2 regions of the Paenibacillus sp. 05T425 genome follow, and region 1 is predicted to be linked to the other one. Evidence: a T-box and tRNA genes for the amino acid it is inferred to sense, from the RefSeq annotation. Region 1 holds a T-box; the other holds one or more tRNA genes.

Region 1 (11,525 bases):
TGGCGATAGAAGAAGGAGCAACATGGATCCGCTTAGGCACCGTACTAATAGGTAAAGAGGAGGAATGAGTAATGAGCGTCATGAATCGATTTATGAATTTTCTTGGCTTGCAGGAGGAAGAGGAAGTTGTAGAGCGTGAGAGAATACCGCAGGTGGATGAACAAGAACCTGAAACCTCGCCCTTCGAGACACGTAAAAATACGAAGAGCAATAACGTCGTCAGCATCCATTCGCAGAAAAATGTAAGAGTCGTGCTTAGCGAGCCGCGTTCCTATGACGAAGCGCAGGAAATTGCCGACCATTTGCGTTCGCGCAGGGCCGTCATTGTGAATCTGCAACGCGTTCGGACAGACCTAGCCGTGCGCATTGTTGATTTCCTTAGCGGCACAGTGTACGCTTTAAGCGGCAACATCTCTAAGCTTGGGCCTAATATTTTTCTATGCACGCCGGAATCCGTAGAGATTCAAGGTGCGATAACGGAGATGTTGGCGGAGGAGAACGACTACACTAAAATGAGGTGACCACACAATTTATGAGCGCTGCAGGATTAATTGGAACAATAATCAGCATATACAGCTTCTTGATTATCGGATATGTGCTGTTGTCTTGGTTGCCTAACGCTCGCGAGAGCTTTATCGGCGTATTCTTGGGCAAGCTAGTCGAGCCATACCTTGGTATATTCAGAAGATTTATTCCGCCTATCGGCGGTATGCTAGATATATCGCCAATCGTTGCGATCTTCGCCCTTCGTTTCATCGGGCTTGGACTGACGGCCGTTGTCGATTTTATCTTAGGCATCTTTTAGTAAGGGAATGACTTGTGATGAAGCAAGCCATATATAATCATTTTCACCCCGACGAGAAAGCTTTCGTCGATCGGGCGTTGGAATGGGTTGAGCGGTCCGCACAGCAGCATGAGCTGAAGCGGACCGATTTTTTGGACCCAAGGCAGATTGAAATCGTTACGATGCTCGCCAATCGGAATGCCGACGTAGCTATTCGGTTCGAGGGCGGGTATCCGGAAGCGGAACGGAAACGTGCCATCATCGGCCCATATTATCGGGATTTGGACAGCGAGGAAGCGGGCGTATCCGTATTAGCTGTCAACAGTCCTGCCGGGACGCAGCATGAGCTTGACCATGGCGATTACTTAGGCGCGCTGCTTGGGTTAGGCATTAAACGTGACCGAATCGGCGATATTCATGTACATGAGGACTTTAGTCATATTATCGTTATGGATGAGATTGCCGATTACTTGAATATACACTTGCGTCAAGTGCATCGAGTTAGCGTGTTGACCGATGTGCTTCCATTGTCCGAGCTTAGCACAGTAATACCGAAGCTTGAGGAAATGAGCTTGTCTGTTGCTTCAATGAGACTGGACGGCATTGCAAGCGATGTGTACCGGATTAGCCGTTCCAAGATCGTCGATCCAATAAGGGCAGGCAGATGCAGAGTGAATTGGAAGGCGGAAGAGGATCCGTCGGAGTCGCTTAAGCAAGGCGATGTCGTTTCTTTCAAGGGGCTAGGCAGATTCAAAGTGCTTGAAGTCGACGGTGTGACAAAAAAGGGCAGAATTCGCGTTAAAATTGGCAAATTTATTTAACGGATTGCAGGAATTCAGTCGTCGCTGTCGAAAATGTTCTCAACAAAGGTACAAGCCGGATGCCAGCAATACAAATACCTTGAGGAGGTGCGCCAATGCCGTTAACGCCATTGGACATACATAACAAAGAGTTTGGACGCAGATTACGCGGCTATGACGAGGATGAAGTAAATGAATTTCTCGATCAGGTCATTAAGGACTACGAATCGATCATTCGTGAAAATAAAGAGCTGCAAAATCAAATTCTGAATGTTCAAGAGAAACTAAATCATTTTACGAACATTGAGGAAACGTTAAGCAAGACGATTATCGTAGCGCAGGAAGCTGCGGACGAGGTTCGCAACAATGCGAAGAAGGAAGCGCAGCTCATAATCAAGGAAGCGGAGAAGAACGCCGACCGGATTATTAATGAGTCTCTGTCCAAGTCGCGCAAAGTATCACTGGAGGTAGAGGAGCTCAAGAAGCAAGCCTCGATCTACCGCGCACGTTTCCGTACGCTGGTTGAAGCTCAGCTTGAGCTGCTTAGCCAAGACGGCTGGGATACGCTGGACTCGCAGTCCAGACATGCTGAGATCGAGCTGCAACGCGGATAATCGAACAGATAATTGGGCAACTTAACATTTGACAATGGGCTGTCCGATACGCTATAACTATTAGTAATTGTTATGTTCTAACTTCGTTGACGAGAAAGAGTACGCTTGTCTACCATTCCTCAGAGAGCCGGCGATTGCTGAAAGTCCGGCGAGTGGTCCATGCGGAAAATCATCTCCGAGAAGCGATGCTGAAGTGTGCAGTAAGCATCGACGGCTGTCCCCCGTTATAGGGAACGCGAATGATACGTTCGCGACTAAGGTGCCGCATGATAAGCACGGTCTATAATATAGGCTGCGCTATAATCGGCTTGTCCTAGGCTATACGGGGCAAGAGCGGAACAAGGGTGGTAACGCGAGCAAGCCTCGTCCCTTTTTTACAGGGGACGGGGCTTTATTTTTTTATTAACAGGGTTGACCGAGAGGGAGATGAAGCTATGCAACGCGTAGATGTGAAAGAACGCGCCCGCAGCCGTGAGCTGCGCGTACTGAATCAATGGAAAGAGAACGATACGTTCAAGCAATCGGTTGCGAATCGTGAAGTTAAACCGAATTTCGTATTTTATGAAGGACCGCCAACCGCGAACGGAGCGCCGCATATCGGACACGTGCTTGGACGCGTTATCAAAGATTTTATTTGCCGCTATAAGACGATGGCAGGTTATCGCGTCATTCGTAAAGCTGGCTGGGATACGCACGGCTTGCCGGTCGAGCTTGGCGTCGAGAAGCAGCTAGGCATCTCCGGTAAACAGGAAATCGAAAATTACGGCGTAGAAGAATTCGTCAAGAAGTGCAAAGCGAGCGTATTCGAATACGAGAAGCAATGGCGCGAGCTGACTGAAGCAATCGCCTATTGGACCGATCTCGACAATCCATACATCACGCTGAAGAACGAGTACATCGAGAGCGTGTGGCATATCCTCTCCAATATCCACGGCAAAGGTTTGCTGTATCGCGGTCACCGCGTCAGCCCTTATTGCCCGGATTGCCAAACGACGCTAAGCTCTCATGAGGTAGCGCAGGGCTACGAGGATGTGAAGGATTTAAGCGCGACTGTGAAGTTCAAGCTGGAGACGTCGGGTGAGTATGTGCTGGCTTGGACGACAACGCCATGGACGCTGCCCGCGAACGTGGCGCTTGCCGTTAATCCTGAGCTGAATTATATTCGCGCATCGAAGAACGGCGAAGTGTATATCGTTGCTGAGGCATTGGCTGAGAAGGTATTGAAAGAGGACTACGAGACGCTGTCGGTCGTGAAGGGCGCTGAGCTTGTCGGTCAACGCTACACGCCGCCATTCGGATACGTGCCTGTCGAGCACGGCCATATCGTTATCGCAGGCGACTTCGTCAGCGATTCGAGCGGTACGGGTATCGTTCATATCGCTCCGGCTCACGGCGATGACGATTATAAAGTATCACGCGAAAACAACATCAGCATGCTGAATGTCGTTGATCTTGCAGGACGTTATGTTGCAGAAGTGACAGACTTTGCGGGACGGTTCGTGAAGGATCCTGAGCTTGATATCGACATCGTGAAGTCGCTTAGCGAACGCGGCTTGCTCTACAGTAAGGAGCGCTATGAGCACAGCTATCCATTCTGCTGGCGCTGCAAAACGCCGCTTATCTATTATGCGATGGAAAGCTGGTTCATTAAGACGACTGCGGTGAAGGATCAATTGATCGCGAACAACAATAGCGTTGACTGGTACCCGGGCCATATCCGTGAAGGACGCTTCGGCAAGTTCCTCGAAGATTTGGTAGACTGGAACATCAGCCGGAACCGTTATTGGGGAACGCCGCTTAACGTATGGGTATGCGAAGCTACCGGCAAGGAATATGCGCCGAGCAGCATTGCCGATCTTCGTGAAATGGCTGTAGGCTTTGTTCCTGAAGACATTGAATTGCACAAGCCGTATGTGGACGACATCAAGCTGAAATCGCCATTCGCGGAAGGCGCTGTGATGACGCGCACGCCGGAAGTAATCGACGTGTGGTTCGACAGCGGATCGATGCCGTTCGCGCAGCAGCATCACCCGTTCGAGAATGAGCAGCAGTTCGCCGACCAATACCCGGCTGACATCATCTGCGAAGGCATCGACCAAACGCGAGGCTGGTTCTACAGCTTGCTTGCGGTGTCGACGCTGTACAACGGCAAAGCGCCATATAAAGCTGTCATCTCGACAGGACATATTCTTGACGAGAACGGCCAGAAGATGTCCAAGTCGAAAGGCAATGTAATCGACCCTTGGGAAATCATCAACGAATACGGAACGGACGCCTTCCGCTGGGCGTTGCTTGCAGACAGCGCGCCATGGAATAGCAAACGCTTCTCCAAAGGCATCGTTGGCGAAGCGAAGTCTAAGGTCATTGACACCATTGTTAATACACATGCATTCTATGCGCTGTATGCATCGATCGACGGCTTTGATCCTGCGGCACATCCGGTGAAGGCTTCGACGAATAAGCTTGACCGCTGGGTTGTTTCAAGGTTGAACAGCTTGATTCGCACGGTTAACAAAGGTCTTGAAGTCAACGACTTCCTTAACCCTGCCAAAGCGATCGAAACGTTCGTCGATGAGCTTAGCAACTGGTACATCCGCCGTTCACGCGACCGCTTCTGGGGCAGCGGCTTGTCGGAAGACAAAGTAGCCGCTTATCAAACGCTACAGAGCGTACTGTTGACTTTGTCCCGTGTCATCGCGCCTTATGCTCCTTTGCTGGCGGAAGACGTATACGGCAACCTTGGCGGCAGCGGCAGCGTTCATCTGGCCGACTACCCGCAAGCAGATGAATCCGCTATCGATGAAACGCTGGAGCGAGATATGGAGAGCGCGAAACAGATTGTTGAACTTGCTCGCAACGTTCGTAACGAAACGGGTATCAAGACGCGTCAGCCTTTGTCGGAATTGATCGTTTCACTCGATCGGGACTTCGACGTGGCAGGCTACGAGGACATCGTGAAGGACGAAATCAACGTGAAGACGATTACGATCCAAAACACGGACAGCGGATTCGTTGACTTCGCCTTCAAGCTTAATCTGAAGGTTGCCGGCAAGAAATTCGGCAAGCATGTCGGTCCTATCCAGGCTTACCTGAAAGGATTGGCTGCTGAACAGACGAGAGCCGTTGTTGGCGAAGGAAGCTTGGTGTTCACCAGCGCCGAAGGCGAGGCCCTGACGATTACGATCGATGAGCTGCTTGTTGAGAAGCAAGCGAAGTCTGGTTTCGCATCAGCATCGGGAGGCGGCGTTACTGTCGCATTGAATACGGACATTACGCCTGAGCTTGAACAAGAGGGCTGGGTACGCGAGGTTATCCGCGCTGTGCAAGATACGCGTAAGAAGCTTGATCTGCCGATCGAGAAGCGCATCGATTTGGTCCTTTCTGTTGATGCAGAGCTGCAAGCTGCATTGACAACATTCGATGACGTGCTGCGCGACAACGTTCTGATTCAAACGGTTTCGTATGAGGAAGCGGCGGAGATGGAACGTGTAACGCTGGGAGAAAAGCAAGTTGGGATTTTCATCAAAGGTTAAGGTTATCCTAAGAGAAGCATGACATGCGAAGAACGAGCGCCGCAGCTTGGCGGCCGCTGCCTTAAGCAGTGAAGGAAGCCTGCTTGATCGCAGCGGTTGCGGCCAAGCAGGCCTCGTTTTTTATATGCGTTGAAAAGTTGAATTTGGTGTAATTAATTATAAAACCTAATTCAAACGCAGCTTAATGCTTGCCAGAAATGGAGGCTTCTCTTGAAACCAACTAACGATGATACAGCCCAACAGGCGGAAGATTTGAATGAAGTTCAATCGTCCTTAAGCAGACTGGATAAGCGGCTTCAACATATTGCATCGGAGATGGAGCGAACGCATATCGCCGATTATGTGGATCTGCTGAACCGCCCGATAAAGCTTATATGGCGCAATCTGCTTGCCGGTACCGCTAGAGGCGTCGGCATCGCGATCGGCTTTACTTTTTTTGCGGCAACGATTCTTTATGTGCTTCGAATATTAGGGGCGCTGAACTTACCGATTATCGGCGATTACATAGCAGACATCGTACGAATAGTACAAATTCAGCTTGAAGGCAAAACTTATTGAAGTGCGTCGGATTCATCCGGATTTTCAAGACCATGGTCGCCTTCACCGGTATCCAGATAACGGTTGTATTCCCGGTTGCGCACAACAGATAGATGCCGTCCGGTTATATCGGTAGCAAGGAAGCTTTCAATCGATTCGACGTAACCGTCGTTTTCTTCTGCTTCGATGCCAACGTGGTCGTAGTCGGCGACATCGCGATTCTCGGAAAACGCGGGCGAATCGGCATTGCCCCATTGCTCGACGATCTGCCAGGCGTCTTCGCCGTCGAAGCCGTTATAGCCATCCTCATGCTCGTCCATGCTTGTTCTGCCGAATGGATGATTTAGAAGCGTTTCTTCGGCAGGACGCGTATGCGACAGCTGCTGGCGAGGTGCGTGCTCGATACTATAGAGCGTATCAGGCGCAGCCTCCAATCGTTCATAAGGAATCGGTTGGCCGGATGCCTTGCATATGCCATACGTTCCATTTTCCATGGCGGCAAGGGCAGCATCGATTCGTTCGATATGAAGCTCTTCTTGTTCATGGAGGGCAATATCCTTCTCGCGTTCATACAGCTCGGTAGCCGTATCGCCAGGGTGATTGTCGATCGGCGACAGTTCGCCTGTATCGTCGCGAAGGGAAGAGCCTAGCCCGTAATGATCGTTTCGCGACAGTCGAGTCTCGATCTCGCGACGTTCATCCTCAAGTCTTATACGCAGCAGCGCAAGCTGGGCGCTTGTTAAGGTTGACATGATCAAAGCACCGTCCTTTGTTGTTGTGAACATAATTGCTTCATTAGCTTTTGCCGCTTGGCCTATTTTCAGTATGGACTTCGATGGAAGCCGGATGCTGGGCTTCAGCAGCTTGCTAGCTCTTGTCGGCGGCATTATGCTACAATAATTTGGATGACCTAAGAATCAGCTTCACAGAAAAATTAGGAGTGATAAGATGCGCTTTTACTTTTATTGGATTGCGGTGGTTGTGTTTGTACTTGATTACGTAACGAAAAAAATCATTGCAACTCAGTTGGAGATTGCCGAACAGATCAGCGTCATCGGCAACTTCTTCCTAATTACTTCGCATCGCAATCGCGGCGCTGCATTCGGTATTTTACAGGAGCAACGAGTGTTTTTTATCATCATTACGGTCGTCATATTAACGGGCATCATATGGTACATTCAAGCGATGCGCAAGTCGTCCAAGCCATGGCTGTTAACAGGTCTTGGTCTCGTTCTTGGCGGAGCGCTGGGCAATTTTATCGATCGTGTACGCTTTGGCGAGGTTGTGGACTTTTTTCAGTTCAACTTCGGTTCGTACGAATTCCCAATCTTTAATGTAGCTGATTCAGGAATCGTGGTCGGTGTGATATTGATCCTGATCGATACATTGCTGACAGCCCGCGACGAGAAAAAAACGATGAACAACGGAGAGGACAAGGAATCTAACGAACATGAGCAACAGCCAGTTTAATGAAGAGACGTTGGAATGGATCGTAGCGCCTGAGCAATCGGGCGAGCGAATCGATAAGTATATAACGGAAAGCATAGATTCAGAAGGCATATCGCGTACGCAAGTTCAGGAATGGATTAAGTCGGGGGCTGCAGTCGTTGACGGGGTGACGGTTAAAGCGAATTTTAAAGTAGCGGAAGGCAACGTCGTTCAGTTGCAAATTCCAGAACCCGAAGACGCGGCAATTGTACCGGAAAATATCCCGCTTGACGTTTTGTACGAGGACTCTGACGTGATCGTAGTGAATAAGCCGAGAGGCATGGTCGTGCATCCTGCAGTCGGTCATTCCTCGGGAACGTTAGTCAATGCGCTTATGTACCATTGCAAAGACTTGTCGGGCATTAACGGAGTCGTTCGACCGGGTATCGTGCATCGCATTGACAAGGACACAACCGGACTGCTTATGGCAGCCAAAAACGATCTCGCCCATGTGTCACTTGCTCAGCAATTGAAGGAGCATACCGTAACACGCAAATACATTGCGCTTGTACATGGAAATCTGCAGCATGATCAGGGAACGATTGACGCGCCAATAGGCCGCGATTCTCGTGACCGCAAGCTGTTCACGGTAACCGATCATAACAGCAGGCATGCGGTAACGCATTTTGTCGTGTTAGAAAGAATCGGATTCGATTATACGTTGGTTGAGCTGCAGCTTGAGACGGGACGCACTCACCAGATTCGCGTTCATATGAAATATATCGGACATCCGCTTGCAGGCGATCCGGTATATGGCCGCAATAAGACGGTTGCCTTGAACGGACAAGCGCTTCATGCGGCGCAGCTTGGTTTCACGCATCCGCGTACTGGCGAGCGATTGGATTTCGAAGTACCTATACCGGCGGATATGGAGCATGTGTTGAATAGTCTGCGTTTGCGATAAAGCCAAGCTTGAAGCGTAATAGTGCAAACTTTTCGCTACATTCTTCATTATTTGATAGCAAGAAGTACGATATTCTATTGATATCATCGAGCTAAAAATATGAAGGATAGGTGACACCATACAATGACTTCCATTAATCAGAACTATTTGGAGCTGCAGGGCAGCTACTTGTTCTCCGAAATTGCAAAACGCCGTACGAAATTCATTCAAGAAAACCCGAACGCTGAGATTATCAGCTTAGGCATTGGCGACGTTACGCGCGGCTTGCCTGACGCGGTATTGAAAGCGATGCATAGCGCAGTGGACGAGCTTGCTGCCCCTGGTTCTTTCCGCGGGTACGGTCCAGAGCAAGGTTATGATTTCCTTATTAATGCGATTATCGAGAACGACTACAAAGCTCGCGGCATCGACATTGCTACGAACGAAGTGTTCGTTAGCGATGGCTCGAAATGCGACGTGGGCAACATTCAGGAAATCTTTAGCGACAACAGCATTGTTGCCGTACAAGACCCTGTATATCCGGTATACGTTGATACGAACGTTATGGCTGGCCGCTCCGGCAAGTACAACCAAGAGACGAAGCGTTATGAGAATATCGCTTACCTGGAATGCACATCCGAGAACAACTTCAAGCCAAGCTTGCCTGACCGCAAGGTAGACATCATTTACCTGTGCTATCCGAATAACCCGACAGGCATGACGCTGACGAAGGAAGAGCTTAAAGTCTGGGTTGACTACGCGAAAGCGAACAACTGCATCATCCTTTACGATTCGGCATACGAAGCGTTCATCCAAGAAGAGGACGTTCCGCACAGCATTTATGAAATTGAAGGCGCTAAGGAAGTAGCAATCGAATTCCGCAGCTTCTCGAAGACAGCTGGCTTCACAGGCGTACGCTGCGCATACACGGTTGTGCCTCGTGAACTGAAAGGCCTCGACGCAGCAGGCAACGAAGTGCTCATTAACGATCTGTGGAATCGTCGTCACACGACGAAGTTCAACGGTGTATCGTACGTTACGCAACGCGGCGCTGCTGCGATCTATTCGGAAGAGGGCAAGGAGCAAATCAAAGCGCTTGTCGATTACTACATGACGAACGCGGGCATTATCCGTGACGGCCTTGCTTCGATTGGGTTGGAAGTGTTCGGCGGCGTTAACGCTCCGTACATTTGGCTCAAGACGCCGGGCGGCATGGATTCCTGGTCCTTCTTCGACAAGCTGCTTTCCGAAGCGAACATCGTGGGTACGCCAGGCGTAGGCTTCGGCCAAAGCGGTCAAGGCTACTTCCGTCTTACAGCATTCGGCAGCCGTGAAAATACAGAAAAAGCAGTCGATCGAATCCGTAAGTTAAGTCTGTAATAGGAAACGCTGCTCTTGCATAGTCGTGCGGGTTAGAAGCACACTATTTATCAACGGAAATAGTCCAACATCGCTTGACAAGTTTTGTCGAACGTGGGATAATTCTTTTGATAAACGGCAGTACCTTTAACTCAGTCCCGAGAGGCTGGCAAGGTAGCGTGAATAACAGGCCGATCAACAGATAACGGTAGGACATCCCATGACAGCGCCCTCTGTGACGAGGGCGCTCAGGGCATGACCCTCTATCTTTTGACGACTGATCACAAAGCTCCTTGCGAATATACGCAAGGAGCTTTTGTTTTGCCAGGGCAGCAAGAAACAAGGCTTGATTGACGGATCAGGGAGGCGGCGCGGAAGTGGCGGAAGAAGAGCACTTAATCATCATGGATGAAACGGCAATTCGCCGGGCATTGACGCGGATTGCTCACGAGATCGTGGAGAAGAACAAAGGGATCGACAACTGCATCATTGTAGGCATAAGGACGAGAGGCATCTACTTGGCTCGAAGGATTGCGGATCGAATCAAGGAAATCGAGGGTAAGCCGCTGCCGGTAAGCGAACTTGATATTACCCGCTACCGCGACGATCGCTCCAAAGCAGTGCTGACTTCGGATATAGAAGTCGCTGCAGGGATCGGCGATACCGAAGTGCTGCCGATCGACGTTCAGGATAAGCGGATCATATTGTTCGACGATGTGCTTTACACGGGAAGAACGATTCGAGCGGCCATGGACGCGCTTATGGATTGCGGGAGGCCGCAAAGCATTCAGCTCGCGGTTCTAGTGGATCGTGGGCATCGAGAACTGCCGATCAGACCTGATTTTGTAGGCAAAAACGTCCCAACCTCGAAGCAAGAGCAAATCGAAGTGTCGCTGACCGAAGTTGATTCGTCCGATCAAGTCATAATAATTCATCAGAGGGGGCAAGCCGGATGACGATGACGAAGCTTAAACAACGCAGTTTGCTCGGTTTGAAAGAGCTCAGCAAAGATGAGATCGAGTCCATACTCGATCGCGCAGCTTATTGGGAGCATCACCCGAATAAAGTTCATAACGCGATGCAAGGAAAGTTCGCGGCCAACATGTTCTTCGAGAACAGCACAAGAACGAGATTCTCGTTCGAAGTTGCCGAGAAGAGATTGGGCGCGGAAGTACTTAACTTCTCTGCCGCCGTATCGAGCGTACAGAAGGGCGAATCGATCTATGATACGGTTCGCACGCTGGAGTCGATGGGGATCGACGCAGGCATCATTCGCCTGAAGCCGATCGGCGTGCTGGCTGACATAGCAACGAAAATCAAAGTGCCGCTCATTAATGCGGGAGACGGCAATAACGAACATCCTACACAGGCGCTGCTCGACATGTACACGATGCGCAAGCAATTCGGCAACTTGAACGGATTGAACATTGCCATCGTAGGCGATGTACAGCATAGCCGCGTTGCCCGCTCCAATCTATGGGCGCTGCAGAAGTTCGGAGCGAATGTTCGCTTCTGCGCACCGGCGAA
Region 2 (9,606 bases), on a different contig from region 1:
ATCAGAAATTTCATGATCCTTTTCCTCGCTTCTCTTTCTATTGTATTTCTTTGATTTTTCGGGATTTTCTTTTCTCCATTTTTGGTTGTAACCAGTTAACCTTTGTTTCAATGATCTTTCACTAAGAGTTTTTAATCTCCGAGGAGATGGATTTTTACCTCTATGCGTAATCATTTCGTAATATCTCTCACTATTATCTTCTTGCCATTTCTTAGTCTTTTCTTTTGTGCATTCGATGCAATATGGATTAAAACCATCTACGCTGCTTTTGTTTCTATAATAGTATGTATCATTCATTGGCAACCACTCATTATGAATACTGCAAATTTTATAAATTGTCTTATCAATAACATTATGAGTGCCATCATACTTTTCTTGTCTCTTTTTCTGTTTTCTAGCATCTATTTCTTCTTTACTTAAACCCATTTTACTTTTCAATCACTCCCTTCATAGTGAATAAATTCCTGATTCTATTGGCTATTACTTTTTGGAGGATGATAATGAATCTCTCCTAATCCATCAAAACCATAACCAAAAGATTTTGTACCTTTATCATTTCGTTTATGCTCCATCTGTAGATGCTGAAACACTGCTTTAATCGCTTCATCTGTTACATCTGTTCTACTATCATTCATTATGTTTGGGTTACGCTTGCTAATCGTTCCTGCATAAATCCTATTCCCTAAACCACTTACCCTTAGAACTACATTTTTACTCATTCTCATCAACCTTCTTTCCACATTCAGGACAGTAATAAAATGTACAGTTATTCATGCAGCCTCTCCCAATTCCTCTTAAAAGAACGATTTTATGTTCTTTCCCATACCTCAACATGAACTTCATCAATTCTTGTGCTACTACTATTTTTAACATATTCAACAATAGAGTTTTCTTCAGACATTTGAAGTGCGACGATTGTATCACTTAAATGGTTTCTTATAATCTGATCTAATTCCAATTTACTGATTACAACTTTCATGCTTCATTTCCCCTTTAAATTGATGTTTTATTCGCCTTTATCAATCCAATAATCTGGATAGTCTCTTCTAAGAACTCTCATCCCCAACGTATGCTGTATAAGATGGATGCCTCGATGAAATTCGATTTTGTCGTTCGGATGAGATTGTTGCAACTTAATAAATCCGTTCCAAGCAGCAATAATATGATCAGCAATTTCCTTTTCTTCTATAGAAAGTCCACCAGTGCTCATTTATTTAAAGTCCTCTGAATTTTGTTTTATATTAGTGCAATCTTCATCTCGTTGCAGGAGACATTTCTTATTTAGATTCGCATTCCAATTTGCGTTTGGAATTGCTCCTTCACAGTCAAACATTTGATTACACTTTTTACACCAAATCTGATTTTCCATTGTCGTGATCTCCTCTAGTCCATGAAAGGTTGCTCTGTTTCCTCATACCACAACGGCTCTATAACTTGTAATAAATATTCTCTCAGCTCATCTAGTGTTAAGTTTCTGCTGTGATCTCTTGAATACCACTGTCCTTCGTTGTAGAAAACAACTTCTTTTCCATAGTTCCTATCAAGAATTTCCTTTATCAAGTCACATACAGCAATAATTCTTGCATAATATTTTCCTCCTTATGACATGCCTCACACAAAACTACTCCACTCTTGATAATACTCTTCGATTGCATCGCTGAATTGATTTTTAAAGGTTCTTAGTTCGCAGCAATCTCCCCAATTCAATCCTTTGTCTCGCCATTCAGTTAGCAATCCTATAAATCTTGTAACCTCTTCATCCTCCATTTATGTGCACCGCCTATCTAAACAACTTACGAATTTCATTTAACATCTCATCATCTTCAGACCTGAAAACTAGAATGTCTCCAGTTCTCAGGTGCAGCGACAACAGATCAAGCATGCTTTTAGCGTTAACTACTATGTATTCTTTGTTCAACTTATTTACCTTAACAGGTCTTTCAGCAATTGATGCGGCCTTAGTGACATCCCATAATTTTCGGAAACTCGGTTTGCTTAACTGGATCTTTAGTTCACTCATATTTATACCTTACTCAGCTTTCTTTTTCATAATGTGTTTTACAACAATATAAGCACCGAAGGCAACAACAACGTATAAAAATGAATCTGATATCTCGATAAACGTGTGTAAATATGGATGCTCAAATGCAAATTTCCATTGGAAAGCAGTTTCTAAATGGCTTGTTTGACCAAAATCACCAATCAATTTTTCTAACATGTCATAATCCTCCTCATTATCTCTTGATTACAACTCAATGAGGATATATTCTGTTGCGATTAAGAGATAATGAGTGCAGCAAATGAGTCGCTTTTGAATATTTTATATTCTTACATTTTTACGTTCTTCGAGTTCAAGTAAATAATATTTATTTGACAAGCAACCTCTTTTAATTAACTCATCAACCATCCCTATGTATGACGGCGCATTATTCAAAAATTTCACACCTTTATGTCCATCCCTACGTTCACAGAGATGTATCACATTCATTAAATGACTACTCTCCATGTCTTCAGGTTCATAAGTTGTTCCATTAGCCGAAGTCCATACAATGTTCTTCTTCGTTCTATGGTTCAGCGGATAATGTCGATCATCAACCAACTTATCTATGTATTGAGCTGAAATTTCTCCCATGCGAGTCCTCCTTTCTTTAGGTCATAAAAGATGACTTTCAAAGACTGTTAATGGATTAAGAGTTGATTCATGCCATAAGAAAAACAAGCAGCAGGATCATCATCGTAAATAGGATGTCTGTCATAAAACAACAGTGCTGCATCTACACATTCATCAACCGTAAACCCTTCTAGAAGAAAAAAGGATACTTCCTTCTTAATCAAATCATAATCAGCATCATTAATTTTGTGAGGGTACTTATCAATTAATACTTTGTATAAAGTTCTTCTCAAGATTCCACTCCATAAATTATAATTTTCATCGCCTATTTAATTCGTTTCACTTCTTCGATATGAATTGAATCACCTTCGAAGATACCGTAATCTAGCATATGTTTTGAAATTGCGATCTGCACTGCCATACTATTACGCTTATTAACTATAGCAGGCGATACGAACTCTTCATCGTTTAATCCTTCGACGGTAACACTATGTATTTTTCTTGTTACTGTTTCTTGGGTTTTCTCATCTTTATGCAATATTGACACTAGATATTGAGCCATTCAATCCCTCCTTAGAATTCAAAAGAATCCACTCTGCCCAAATTGATTCCTTCTACGTAGTGATCGTATTGGAAGTCTTTATACTTCCCAGACTCCTTGGGATTGCTGAACTTCTTACTGGTGAACTTATGTTCCTTCTGTTTAAATTGCTTTTTGTTTCGCTCGTCGGATTTCATATTTCCTCCTATACTCCAAAGAAAGTAGCAATGTCATTCCAGTCCATCATTCGATTAAATCGATCCTCGCTTTGATTATGAGAGGCATTAAACAATAATTTATTTTCACCTTTGAAGGTTTCTAGGTTGTGAGGAGCATCATCAATCAAACTATCTGCTAGACAAATGCTCTTATTTACTGCATACACAACATTCTCTCTTTTAACAAAAGGAAAATTCTTTTTGATCCAGCGAGCTTTTGCAGGAATGACTTCAGCATTTCTAGCTGCTGTAACGATGAAGACTTCATACTTTTCGGTTAACTTTTTTACCACTTCTTGAGAACCTTGAATAACAGGAAGATTCTCAAATAGGTCTGGAGTCAACATTTGATATATTTTCTTAGAACACTCTGGTTTTGTAGCTACATGCCAATCCCACATCGTTATATCAGATACTTTCAAATCATCATTATATGTATTATTATATTTCTCTACCCAAGGAGAAATTAGATCGGCTAAAACGTGGTCTTGATCAATACAAATGCGCTGCATTCTTAACCTCCGATAATGTCCTTTACATCCTCAATTGCATCTTCGATTAACCCCTGCTTATTCGTTACAATATAGTCATAATACACAAGATTATTAATCTCATCATCATAGGTCTTTAGACGTTTAAAGATATTTCCTTCTGAATCCCCTCGTTGTCTCATATTAGATTCAACAGTTTCTCTATCACAATAAATAAATATTGACACACAATTGCTATGTATTTCTTTCATTTGACGCATTCCATTTACATCACATATGAAGAACGTATCTCCACTGTTAAGCTTGGATTCATACTCTTCGCGAGTAACGCCATAATAATTGCCACCATAATTTGTGTATTCAATAAGGCCGTTGTTATTTAGGAGATTTTGAAACTGTTCGGGAGAAATAAAGATATAGTCAATACCACTTTGTTCTCCTTCTCTTGGTAGCCTAGTTGTAAATGAGACAATCTCATTATCCATGATTGAGCGCATCACTGTTGTCTTACCTGAACCTGAAGCGCCTGAAACTAGAATAAGTTTATTCTGCTGTAACAAGATTTTCACTCTCCTTATCTAATTCAATTAGGGTTAAAATCGCATATCCAGCTAAATCTTGAATAGTATCGCGAATCGATTCATCGTTTACTTGCTGCTTTGAACCGCTGATTAGATTTTCAAGCCTAAGCCACTTATCTTCCATTCTAATGAACGCCGATAAAATACCATGTTTCCTATACCTCTTGGCAAAGGCATCTCCATAATCGGCATTCTTGCGAACTAATGTTGATTTTAACTGTCCTGCTACTTCGGCTATTCGCTGATCCTGAGTTATCAATAAATTCACCTAGCTTTCTTCTCTTTTAATGACTCTAACTTCTAGTTTTCTTCTGCCGAACTCTAAAGCCTCATCAACTGTCTCCATATAGATATCCAATTTGCCAGCTTTGATTGCCCCTCCTCGGTCTTCGCATACAAAAGTGTTGTCAAAGTAAGGTATGTATAATTCCGTTCCAAATGGCATCGATTTAGGGCATGCTGCTGTGTGCATTGCTTTTGTCTTTTCTCCGCTTGCTGTAATCCCATACCCATCTTCACCTTTACGCTTCTGCGTAGATTCATACCCATTGGTGTATGCGGTAACGTTGAAAATTTCGTAGTTATTTTCATCAATCATAGTCGCTATAGCTACAGATTTAATTTTCAACTCTTTCTCAACAGTCAAACTTTCTTTGGTAGTAATATCAATATTTTCACTTTTTATTTTAATATCCTCGATTAATTGGACGGTGAAATAAGTTAATTCGTCATAAATATAGTTGTTTGCCTCTAGTTTCTCATCGATTTTAACATTTGTGAATGAAGTTAAGATAATCAATAAGAAGATAGAGAGAATGATTCTTCCCATACACTCCTCCTCGGTATTCGTTTTTGTAAAGAAGTCCCAGATAGTTGCTTGTTATGGCGAATCATCTGGGACTGTTGCGCTACTATATATTCATCTAAGGCAACGAAATATCTCTTTCAATGGGTTATTTTTTAGCCAATGTGTTAACGTAATCAAGTGCTTTTTGCAATTTTTTAATGTCTTCTACTTTAGTGTAGTTTTTCATACCAAGCACTTCCAAAAACTTATCTTCAATATCTTTTTTACTTACGTCTTCATGTAGGTTTGCAATAGCTGTTTTAATTTCTTCTTTGATAACCTCTTTGGTTTTAACATCAATCTCAACTTGCTCTTCAACCATATACTTTTTAATCTGATCTTCTTTTTCTTTCAATTGTTGTGCTTCAAGCTTATCAAGCGACGTCTTAATACCAGCTTTTTCAAGGTTGCGCTTAATGCCTTCTTTAAATCTAGCTTGAAATTTTTCCATGGCCTCTTCTTCCGTATCAAAGACTACATCATCTTCAAAGTACACTCGATTTCCTGCGACAGCATCATCAGTACCTTTGACAGTTAAAACACGTTTTAGTTCAGTTACGCCTTCTTCGATTTCAATTTTTCGACGTTCACCGTGAATGATATAATCGCAAGCTGGATAAACAATATTGGCACAACGATCTGTCATTGTTGATTTATAAACATCATAAGGTTCACCGTTTTTAGGTTTGATTTGTTTTACAGTACTATGAGTAAGATAAAGGATTGTAAATCCCATGCTGATGATGCGTTTAATTTGACGCTTAAACTCTTCATCAACTAGCCCCCAGCCTTGACCATATGGAATATCTTTTAGTTTCTTATATGCAACTTGGTCATTAATGCTCTCACGTTTTACTACATATGGCGCTGCCATTGGATATAGTTCATCTACAGTATCAATAATGATCGTTTGAACACTTGTTCCAATTTGCTCGCGGTTCTTAGCAAGCAAGTCAACAAACTTAACAAAATCACTCCAGTTATTAATATCCTTTTTATTGATAACTTGAGCCATGTATCCCTTCTCTGCTGCTAGCAGGATTGCATTTGGATAAAGCGCAGAGAACGCTGTCTTACCAAACTTCTCAGGTGCTTCAAAGATTCCTGTGTACTCAAGAAAATTTACCTTTGGAATATTTTGCTCTACTCCTAGAATACTCAAATCAAACATTTTTAACATTTCTCCCTTTTTGTTTAAAGATATTGAGAGTGATGTCGTTCAACATCACTCTTTTTTGTATTTAATATTTCATTTTCTAAAATGGCAAATCGTCCTCTTCGATTGTTACCCCACCGCTAAATCCTCCGAAATTATTTCCGCTTTCTTCAGGGAAAGGATTCGCTGTTGGAACAAAATCTTCCTCATTGTAACGCTCTTTAATTAGTGTTTTACCTTCACCACTCGTAATTTCAAGTTCTCTAATTGTCGTACCAGTTATGTATGTTTCTTGTCCTTTTGCTTGGAAACCACCAAAATCAGGAATAGAGTCTGAATTATCTTCTGCCTCTTCAGTTTCTTTTTCAACATAGATATTAATATTACCAGTTACGTTGATAGTTGACCCAAAAGGAAGGTTATCAAAACTTTCTTTTAGCTGTTTGAGTGCTGCTGTTTTTTCTGGATCTTCTTTATACTTTTCATGATTGATAAAAAACATATACGGCATTGTTTTAATGTCGCCTTTTTCTTTATAAATTACATATGTATTAACAGCAGTTTTATTGGTTTCTTCAACATAATCTGTACCCACAAACACAATGTTCTGATTAAATGAAGACTCAGGTTCAAAACCTTCTTCTTTGAAGTCGATGGCTTTAGTGGTGTGATAAATTTGCTTAATAATGTATTTCACTTGACCTTTTCCTTCGTAAACATTGAAAGAAAGCGAACCTCTAATTTGTACAGAATCTCCTTCTTTAAGATGATCTTTAATATATTTAACTGCATCAAACTGAGTCATAGAAATAACTTTATTTTTTTCTCCACCTTCTTCTTTTACAAGACCTACTTTAGAAGCCATAAAGATTTCCGCTTTGTCTTTACGTTCTTTGTACCGATCTGCCCATTTTACTGTGTATTCTTTTTTATTTTTTTTATCCGAATTGTCTACCAGTTTTACAGTATCACTTTTTGATCCCATCATCTCAACAAAGATAGATGCATTATCATTGACTTTTACAGAGAAATTCAAACGTCTCCAATCATTTCCGTTCGACTTTCCTTCACTGAAGAATTTATCGGACTGTGTTCCACCAACAATCCCTCGCAAAACAAAATTTCCGTATGTAGGCTGTAATTCACTCATTATTAAAACTACTCCTTTATTTTTATAATTTATGTATAAAAAACTTATGAATTAGGAAGCAGCAAGGTGGATCTCGACCATACTCTATGGTTCTTCACATCCTTTCAACGTTTAGTCTCTATGTCATCACTCAATTTCAAGTGTTGATTTAATTATGGTGGACTCTGTGGGGCACGATCCCACAACCTACCGCTTATGAGACGGTTGCTGCTAACCAGTTGAGCTAAGAGTCCTTACTATGAGGACGGAAGGGATTGAACCTTCCCAACGCGCCAGCGTCAATACAGGAATTGAACCTGAGCGATCCGTCGATCTTGGCATTCCAGCATCCTCATGAAATGTATGTTTTATTATATTTTATGTATTTGTGAGGTGTTTACATCCTATCAAACATTGTGATTTGTTGTCAACATTTTTTATTTATAATACCTCTGTCTGAGGTTACAACTATGATACGGTACGTCCCCACTAACTCTCCCCTTTCATTTGTGAATCAAAAGCTCAAGTGATAAGAATAACTCGAATCACTCCTTTAATTACTTCAATTTCCTCTGGTGGTAATTCAGATATTAAACAAATCCAGCTTTTATAGTTTTGGTGTTTTAATATCTCACCATATCCTTCTAACGCATTTATATCGGTAGTATATACTCGATATTCATTAGCCAATACCATCAGCCCTCTCTCAAGGCTCTTCGATTTTCCTACGTTGTCATACTTCTATACTCAATAAATCTTTCTGTGGTAATTGCTACATTATCAAGATCTCCATCAAAATAACATACCCATTCACTTATTGTTACCTCGTCTAATATCAGTCGATTTAAGTTTAAATAGATATCGGAGTTAATACTGAATCCGCAAATCAGATTAATCCATTTCATGAAATTATCCTTATTGTCTTCCCAAGTTTTCCACAGCAAATCATTCTCTTCGTATTCCGTCATCATTCTTCCTCCAAACCCTAAATGAAGTATTCAATTTCTATATTTACATTGTATTACCAACCTCCCAGAATTGGAAGCTTGATTCCAAACGCCTCATATATGTATTGACATATGACAATGAATGTGATTCGTTGTCGAACTATACACAAATAATGTCGAATCGTTATCACTTTTTGTCGAAATGTCATATTTTTTATTTTGATAATTAACTATGTTAATTTTTTTGTGAATTTCAAGCCCATCGGAGAATAAGCACCTTTCTTGCTTTCTTCTCTCTGCAAGAACAGATCAAGTTGCTTATCTTTAAACTTAGGTAGGATATTCTTGATTGCAGCGCCTGTGACTTGAATGGAATGTTCCATAGAGAAATAAACCCTGTTCATATCAGAATCATACCATTTTACCATATCCATATTTACAAGAATCCCATTGACTTGATCAAGACATTTGAACTTTTCGAAGTGTAATTCCACATAGGACAGTAAATCCATATCTAAAACTTTATATATTATTTCTTCTCCAGTTACTAAGCTTATTTTCGCATTTTTCTTAATTGGTTGTGCAATGAATAGAATGGTTTCGATGTCTACTTTAGTCCCTGTTGTTGGAGTTTGTGGACACCATAAATATCTCCCACCATCGCTTTTATTGAGCATCATTTGTGCAATATCAATTTTCTCTGAATCACTTAAAATGTTGATTTGATCCTTAATCAACTGAAGGATAGTTTCGCTTGATAATTTGAATTTATTAGACATAATTTTTTCCTCCTTCGATAAAGACTTCTTTAATTGTGGCGCGTCCCATTAAGACACGCCACATATGTACTAATTATTTGCTATTATGTATTACTTGCGTGGGTCAATGAAGAATAGGAATTTTGCAGTTGTTGCTACTGGAATAACAGAAAGAATACCAACGATTGAAGCAATAAATAGATTCTTTTTCAAATGTACACCTCCTTTATAGATTTATTTATATTCAAAATTATCTCTCTTATATGAAAAATAATATAGAATCAAACTTGAGGCCAATATAACACCACCAAAAAGCAAGAAAACGGC

What was found. A T-box is a leader RNA that pairs with one kind of tRNA and senses whether it is charged. The one in region 1 lies ahead of ileS (isoleucine--tRNA ligase), so its partner is inferred to be a tRNA-Ile.
Region 2: it encodes a tRNA-Ile, which carries the amino acid that the T-box ahead of ileS (isoleucine--tRNA ligase) is inferred to sense. The anticodon was not compared.

What each region holds. Positions count from the first base shown of each region.
Region 1 covers NZ_JBFTLA010000003.1:477,707-489,231, forward strand. Annotated here, with positions in the region: gene AC1DF0_RS08825 (YggS family pyridoxal phosphate-dependent enzyme) at 1-68, shown strand, start outside; gene AC1DF0_RS08830 (cell division protein SepF) at 72-521, shown strand; gene AC1DF0_RS08835 (YggT family protein) at 533-805, shown strand; gene AC1DF0_RS08840 (YlmH family RNA-binding protein) at 823-1,605, shown strand; gene AC1DF0_RS08845 (DivIVA domain-containing protein) at 1,701-2,198, shown strand; T-box leader at 2,276-2,572, shown strand; gene ileS (isoleucine--tRNA ligase) at 2,633-5,731, shown strand; gene AC1DF0_RS08855 (DUF5665 domain-containing protein) at 6,014-6,289, shown strand; gene AC1DF0_RS08860 (TraR/DksA C4-type zinc finger protein) at 6,283-7,020, opposite strand; gene lspA (signal peptidase II) at 7,217-7,738, shown strand; gene AC1DF0_RS08870 (RluA family pseudouridine synthase) at 7,719-8,660, shown strand; gene AC1DF0_RS08875 (LL-diaminopimelate aminotransferase) at 8,784-10,019, shown strand; gene pyrR (bifunctional pyr operon transcriptional regulator/uracil phosphoribosyltransferase PyrR) at 10,376-10,954, shown strand; gene AC1DF0_RS08885 (aspartate carbamoyltransferase catalytic subunit) at 10,951-11,525, shown strand, end outside.
Region 2 covers NZ_JBFTLA010000005.1:144,035-153,640, reverse strand. Annotated here, with positions in the region: gene AC1DF0_RS12365 (HNH endonuclease) at 1-438, opposite strand, end outside; gene AC1DF0_RS12360 (DUF7446 family protein) at 471-719, opposite strand; gene AC1DF0_RS12355 (hypothetical protein) at 809-979, opposite strand; gene AC1DF0_RS12350 (hypothetical protein) at 1,007-1,210, opposite strand; gene AC1DF0_RS12345 (hypothetical protein) at 1,211-1,369, opposite strand; gene AC1DF0_RS12340 (hypothetical protein) at 1,612-1,767, opposite strand; gene AC1DF0_RS12335 (HPr family phosphocarrier protein) at 1,781-2,020, opposite strand; gene AC1DF0_RS12330 (hypothetical protein) at 2,030-2,218, opposite strand; gene AC1DF0_RS12325 (hypothetical protein) at 2,321-2,632, opposite strand; gene AC1DF0_RS12320 (hypothetical protein) at 2,680-2,904, opposite strand; gene AC1DF0_RS12315 (hypothetical protein) at 2,937-3,173, opposite strand; gene AC1DF0_RS12310 (hypothetical protein) at 3,185-3,349, opposite strand; gene AC1DF0_RS12305 (5' nucleotidase, NT5C type) at 3,358-3,882, opposite strand; gene AC1DF0_RS12300 (guanylate kinase) at 3,885-4,421, opposite strand; gene AC1DF0_RS12295 (nucleotide modification associated domain-containing protein) at 4,405-4,710, opposite strand; gene AC1DF0_RS12290 (3D domain-containing protein) at 4,711-5,271, opposite strand; gene AC1DF0_RS12285 (ATP-binding protein) at 5,396-6,460, opposite strand; gene AC1DF0_RS12280 (hypothetical protein) at 6,546-7,595, opposite strand; tRNA gene AC1DF0_RS12275 (tRNA-Ile) at 7,751-7,828, opposite strand; gene AC1DF0_RS12270 (hypothetical protein) at 8,097-8,264, opposite strand; gene AC1DF0_RS12265 (hypothetical protein) at 8,752-9,300, opposite strand; gene AC1DF0_RS12260 (hypothetical protein) at 9,514-9,606, opposite strand, start outside.